2 regions of the Paenibacillus sp. VTT E-133280 genome follow, and region 2 is predicted to be linked to the other one. Evidence: a T-box and tRNA genes for the amino acid it is inferred to sense, from the RefSeq annotation. Region 2 holds a T-box; the other holds one or more tRNA genes.
What was found. The T-box of region 2 lies ahead of CA600_RS29230 (arginine--tRNA ligase). A T-box ahead of a tRNA ligase gene usually reads a tRNA of that ligase, here a tRNA-Arg.

Region 1 (3,510 bases), on a different contig from region 2:
CTTACCAGAATCCCCTCGAATTCATATGCTAAATGGAGTAACTAGTTTATGAACGGGGGAGAGCTATGAGCTATCAATACACTGCAATTGGCGATTCCTTGACGACTGGATTTGGCGCTCTGCCAGGTAACGGTTTTGTACCGGTGTACCGTAGAATGGCGGAAGGGAGACTGCGTTCTAATGTAGCCTCTACGAATTTGGGCGTGAATGGATTGACTACTTCTGAACTGGAACAGCGGCTACGGGGGAGTGCAATGACTCGCGAAGCCATTCGAGCAGCCGATATTATCACGCTATCCATTGGTGGGAATGACTTAATTCATGCTGCAAAGGCCGCAGCTAGACAACCTGGGAATTTATCTAAAGAGCTGGGAAGATCACTGCAGGAATGCAAACAAAATTTCGCTGTCATTATGAGTATTCTCTTCCAATTGAAAGCGGGGGCACGTAGACCTTATATCATTCGAATTGTGGGATTGTATAATCCCTATCCTCAGGTAGTAGGCGCTACAGAGTGGGTGAAGCAGTTTAACCGCTATGCATCGCAATATAGTAGCCGAGTAGTTGGATTTGCTTCTATTTATGGTGAGTTTGCAGGAAATGAGAGAGGCCTTTTATCGTTGGACCACTTACATCCTAATGGCCGAGGCTACCGTGTGATTGCTGAGAAACTCAATGCGCTTGGTTATGGTGGTTTGAATTAATTGAGATTCATTTGTAATGGTGGTCTGAAAAGCAAAGAGGCTGTGCGCTAACCATCAAGTGGATAGTGTACAGCCTCTTTGTGGTGTTTTATAGCTTACACACCGCTAGGCAGTGTTTTCTCGATGACTTTATCAACGATACCGTAAGCTGCCGCGTCTGCAGCAGTCATAAAGTAATCACGATCTGTATCCTTCTCAATACGTTCCAGGGGTTGACCCGTACGTTCTGCAAGAATGCGATTCAGCTTATCGCGCAATTTGAGGATACGGCGAGCACGGATTTCGATATCCGTTGCTTGACCTTGAGCACCACCCAGAGGTTGGTGAATCATGATCTCACTGTTAGGAAGTGCGAAGCGTTTGCCTTTAGCACCAGCGTTAAGCAGGAAAGCTCCCATGGAAGCTGCCATACCGACACAGATGGTGGAAACGTCTGGCTTAATGTACTGCATTGTATCAAAAATAGCCATACCTGCAGTGATGGAACCACCAGGGCTATTCACATAAAGGTGAATGTCCTTCTCAGGATCTTCGGCAGCCAAGAACAGCATTTGTGCGATGATAGAATTGGCTACCACGTCATTAACCTCCGTTCCAAGGAAAATGATGCGGTCCTTCAGCAGGCGGGAATAGATGTCATAAGCGCGCTCACCGCGGTTGCTCTGTTCTACTACCATAGGAATATAACTCACGTGGAAAACCTCCTTGATATTGGTTCTTCAAATGTATTCATTTTTACTCTTGCCGTATTACCCACATGATAAACAAATTCAAACAAAAAGTCAAAGAAAGTCAAACTTATATTCAAAAAAAAGAGCCGACATGCGGCTCTTTGGTTAAGTAGTAGTATAGGCACTACTAAATTATGTACAAAAGTGAAATTAATGGCGCGCCCGCCAAGAATCGAACTTGGATCTCAGGCTTCGGAGGCCTACGTCATATCCATTGGACCACGGGCGCAACAAAAATGATTATAATATAATTCCTGAGCAATTGCAATGAATTTAATAATACAGAGCAGGACACTATCCTTTTTCTTAAAGGTAGACAAGCTTATATTCGTTTTCACTCAGAGATAGAATCTGGATAGTTAATGACAGGTTTTAGGTGCTTTAACTCTTTCCCAATCTTATAAATGTATAAGAAGACAAGCGCTTGAGAATTCTACTCTCGGAAGACTTGCACTTCGAGCAATATTTGGTTAGAATATGAGTGGGACTTAAAAAGTTTACCCGGGACATTTTGAGACCATGAACAAGGGAATAGAGGAAGACGAAGTTGCAGGAGTGAAAGCATGCGTAATTTATTAGATATCCAAAAGCAGCTTCTGCCTGATCTCATGGAAACCCTTAAGAGACGGTACACGATTCTTCATCAGATCATGCTGTCCGATATCATTGGACGCAGAACGCTTGCCGCTTCGCTTGATATGACTGAGCGGGTACTGCGTGCCGAGACGGATCTTCTGAAATCGCAAGGGCTCATTGAGATCGAGAGCGTTGGTATGCGCATTAGCGCTGCTGGGCGCAGACTGCTTGATTTGCTAGAGCCGGTCGTTAAGAGCCTGTTTGGTCTGGATGAGCTGGAAGAGAAAATTCGGGCAACATACGGTCTGGATAAAGTCATTGTGGTGCCGGGTGATTGTGAGTCATCACCATTCACCAAACGTGAGCTTGGCCGCGCAGGTGCAAAAGCGCTGCTCAGTGTCCTCCGTACAGATGATATTGTTGCTGTCACAGGTGGATCAACGCTTGCCGATATGGCTGATCAACTGACACCGCCGTTATCCCTTTCCTATAAGAACGCCTGGTTTGTTCCAGCGCGTGGCGGATTAGGAGAGAGTATGGAGATTCAAGCCAATACGATTGCCTCTACAATGGCAAAACGGGTTGGAGCGAATTACCGGTTGCTGCATGTCCCTGATTTACTTAGTGGGGATGCCTATCAGTCATTAGCACTTGATTCTAATATTGGAGAGATTGTACAAATCATCCGCAGTTCGCGTATTATTGTACATGGGATTGGGGATGCCATTGAAATGACTCGCCGCCGCAAGCTGGATGAGGCTACTGTCTCAGAAATCCAGGGTGAGGGAGCAGTGGCAGAATCCTTTGGATATTATTTTAATGAAGATGGTCAGGTTGTGCATACGATGCTTACGATGGGATTACGTCTAGAAGATATTGTTCGGACGGAAACTGTCATCGGTATTGCCGGAGGCAAGCCAAAGGCCAAAGCTATTCATGCCATGCTGCGTTTCGGGCAGGAGAATATTCTCGTCACGGACGAGGCTGCTGCTGTGGAAATAGGCAAGGAGATTGACAATCAGTTACAGATATCGTCGTAACTTACTAGAACATATATCTTGCATTATACTTAACATTGTTGTCATGACAGGCTTCACGGTCTGTTTTGAATAAATAAAACGAATTCTAGGAGGAACTATTCAATGAGTGTAAAAGTTGGAATTAACGGATTTGGACGTATTGGACGCCTTGCTTTCCGCCGTATTCAAAATGTAGAAGGTATCGAAGTGGTAGCAATCAACGACTTGACTGACGCTAAGATGCTTGCTCATTTGCTTAAATATGATACAACTCAAGGTAAATTCCAAGGTGATGTTGAAGTGCATGACGGCTTCTTCAAAGTCAATGGCAAAGAAGTTAAGGTTCTTGCTAACCGTAACCCTGAAGAATTGCCATGGGGCGACCTAGGCGTTGATATCGTACTTGAGTGCACAGGTTTCTTCACAACTAAAGAAGCAGCTGAAAAACACTTGAAAGGTGGAGCTAAGAAAGTAGTTATC
Region 2 (3,510 bases):
CAGGAGAATTTCGATAAGCTGCGTAATGGTGACGTAGCGGTCAAAGGCGGCTGGAGAATCTATTCCAGCGGTCCTGGGATCTACATGAATCAGTTAATCTCGAATGCACTAGGGATTCGTACCGAAGGCGGAGATTTAATTGTTGACCCCATTCTGCCGGAGTCGCTGGACGGCATGCACTTTAGCTTTGAATACGCAGGTACTAAGGTAGACTTTATCTACCACCTTACGGGTGGGGAGAACAGTCGGATTACTATCAATGGTACAGAAGTGCAGGCTGAAGGTACACTTAATCGCTACCGCAGTGGCGGTGTTCGGATTAAGCGTGAGGACTTTGATCGTCTCTGCGTAGAAGCCGGAAATGTGATTGACATTTATAAGTAAGCTAATCATTAAAGGGCAATCTCTACGATAAGTGTAGAGATTGCCCTTTTTTTTGAAATACTACATACGGCTCGGTGTTGGTAATCCAAGTACTTCTAGCACATCACCTAAAGTGTTCTTAAATCTCGAAGTAAGCCAGAGGCGAAAGGCAATGGTCGCCGCCTCCCCTTTTAAAATCGGACAAGTAGAATAAAAATTATTGAAGAGAGTGGCTAAAGTATGTGCGTAAGTGCAGAGTATATTTGGCGTCAATTCTACGCTTGCAGAATACAAGGTCTCCTCCCAGAGGCTAAGCTGTCTCAGCAGAGCAAGCTCTGCTTTTTCCATTTCGAGTGGGAATTGAATCTTTAAGGCATCTGTGTGGATTGGGAGGGTGGATTTGCCCAAAACACTACTAGCACGGGCATAGGTGTACATCAGATAAACTCCTGTGTTGCCGGATATTTCGGTAGCCTGTTTGAAGTCAAACACAATTTCTGTTCCCAGATTAAACCGCAGCAGATAATAGCGAATGGCAGCAGCTGCAATGATATGGCTGGGAAGCCCCTCTTTATCGGAGCGTGAATGTTCGATATTCTGTTCCATAAGCTTCACTAAATCGATCACCTTAACACCAATTCCTTGGCGCCCTGACATGGCATAAGAAGATTTTCCTTCCGAAATATTTATTCCCAGCTCGGCTGCGGAAGCCGGACTAAGGGACACCACACCATAACTCACATGATGGAGTTTCGCGGCTTGATCGTTATAACCTAATGCGCCCAAAGCCTGCTTAACCATTTGCTGCGGATATTCCTGTCTATAATCGATCACGTTAATAACACGATCCGCCTGTCCATAGGGCTCCTGGGTTCCAGTTAATCCTGTAGTCCATAAGCCGGACGAGAATTCACTGTAGGTGAAATCCTTGGTTAATAGACCAAATTTCCAGAGGTGATAGGCAATGTCTTTGGCAGTGTAAGTCAGAATACCATTCGAACGTACAAGTACCTTATCCATATGATGATCCTCCGAATCCGCTCCATTGCTAATCGCTGTCCCTTGCTTTAACCAGCAGCCTGCCAGCTTACCTTCAGTCTCCTGTACAAAAACCGTGGTTTGCTTCAATTGCTCAGATGCGGCTGCCCAGAATCCCTCTTTTAAAATATTACTTTCCCATACCAGCAGGTCATAGTGAATACCGAAACGCTTCATTTCCTCTACATGTTCTCTCACCATACGTTCAGCGACAAGGTTACCCAGCCACGCCTCATTGCCGTTACCCTGTTCCAGGGCATGCAGCATTTCTGTGCGCTTATGTGTCATCTCTGGATTCTGTGCATATTCTTTATTCACTTTGGCATAAAGATCCCAGCAATAATCACCAAAACGCTGATGATCTCCTTCCAACGGTACATTCAATAAACCAACGACTGTATCCGCTAACTGGTTGCCCAGATCATCGACGTAGTTATGGACCTCTACGTTATGTCCGGTTCTTTTCATTAGTCTGACCAGCGCATCGCCGATGCACGCATTTCTCAGGTGACCAACATGAGCAGCTTTGTTTGGATTGATTGAGGTGTGCTCGATGATGACCTTTTCCCCTGTGCTGTTGGGCAGTTCAAAGGAATGTTTAGCCCATATCCGCCAATCCATGTACAAATTAATAAATCCAGGAGCAGCTACTTCGACCTTTTGTAAAAAGCCTGTGTAGCTCTCTTGTAATTTAAGCTCTGCTTTTACTAACTCTGCTATGACGAGAGGTGATTTGCGCAGGATTTTGGCTAGCTGCATAGCAATATTGCAGGAATAATCACCATGCTCTAGATTAGCGGGCTGCTCGATCAGAATAGGAACATCGTTTGGGTAAGGAATTTCTAAGGTGTGGAATACTTTTTTTACACTTTGTTCAATGCTGTTTTTGATGGTTTGACTTAACATTTTATACCCTCCTTTGAAAATACAAAAAAGCCCTCGTCTCAAAAGAGACGAGGGCTTTAGCGCTCGCGGTACCACTCTCGTTGCTAAACAGACGTTTAGCCACCTTACAGGATAACGGTCTTCAGCCGGGACTTCCTACTTGGGTTCAGAAGTCCATCTCACGGGTGCGCTTCATTAAGTGATCTGTACCGGCTTACACTTACCCGGCTCGCTGAGGACTAGAACACCTTAACTACTCTCCCGCTCATCGATGCTTGAATAATTTTAATCAGTATAACGAATATTTTGAAAAAAGCAATAGGGCGAAACTCGGTATCAATCTGGAAACGCTTGAGTTTTAGATTGTCCGATAAGTAATTACAAACTCACAAAACAGAAGGGGCTCTCATTATTGAGTGGAAATTCCTTTGCATAAATGTCCACGCATTAACTTTAAATACAGAATATTACTATATAGAGCTATTAATTATGGATCATATTACTAGTTTTATAGTTTGTATTTTTTCAAATTGAGTGAAAGAGAGGAGTGAATAAAGATGGCATTATTTTCAACCGGACCTATAGATAATAGTCCAATTCTGGGGATCAGACAAACACAAATCGTAACAGTAAAAGTGGTTAATCGGGATTCTCTTAATCCTTATAATCTCGTCATTCAAGGCTTTTTTCTAAATGGATCAAGAACGATGTATGTGAATGAAATGGTAAATCTCACACCTAACCAAGTTCTAACTAGGAACTATTTTGCAGATTTAGATGCATTTGAATTTGTGTTTGCAACATTAGAAGAAGTTGAAGCACAGGTAGGGATCTCGGTCTGGGGAAAACAGGCTTCAGGACAATTGGTAGATCCTCATCGTGTAGTAGCATGGGAGAAGCACGCAGAAATAATCTAAAGGAGTGTTGAGAATTGAGCTATTTATCTACCGGGCCGATAGATAATACCATGGTGGGTGGGATACGACCTACTCAACATGTTACGATCAAAATCGATAACCGAAGCGATGTTACTTCTTCTACGGTTCTCGTCCAAGGATATTATATGGATGGGACAAGAACTTTGTATGTTAGTCAGCTTATTAACGTAATGCCTGAGCAAGTCATAACCAATGATTATTATGCTGATTTTGATGCATTTGAATTTATATTTACGACTTTAAGCCTGGTAGATGATCCTATTCAAGTTTCAGTATGGGGGAAAAA

Region 1: it has a tRNA-Arg gene. The T-box ahead of CA600_RS29230 (arginine--tRNA ligase) is inferred to sense a tRNA for this amino acid. The anticodon was not compared.

Annotation. Positions count from the first base shown of each region.
Region 1 is NZ_NFUX01000061.1:37,330-40,839, forward strand. It holds gene CA600_RS23030 (GDSL-type esterase/lipase family protein) at 66-704, shown strand; gene clpP (ATP-dependent Clp endopeptidase proteolytic subunit ClpP) at 800-1,396, opposite strand; tRNA gene CA600_RS23040 (tRNA-Arg) at 1,590-1,664, opposite strand; gene CA600_RS23045 (sugar-binding transcriptional regulator) at 1,999-3,051, shown strand; gene gap (type I glyceraldehyde-3-phosphate dehydrogenase) at 3,154-3,510, shown strand, end outside.
Region 2 is NZ_NFUX01000113.1:8,981-12,490, forward strand. It holds gene CA600_RS29225 (GH36-type glycosyl hydrolase domain-containing protein) at 1-384, shown strand, start outside; gene CA600_RS29230 (arginine--tRNA ligase) at 445-2,307, opposite strand; T-box leader at 2,348-2,564, opposite strand; gene CA600_RS29235 (hypothetical protein) at 2,844-3,203, shown strand; partial or broken gene CA600_RS31410 (YVTN family beta-propeller repeat-containing protein) at 3,218-3,510, shown strand, end outside.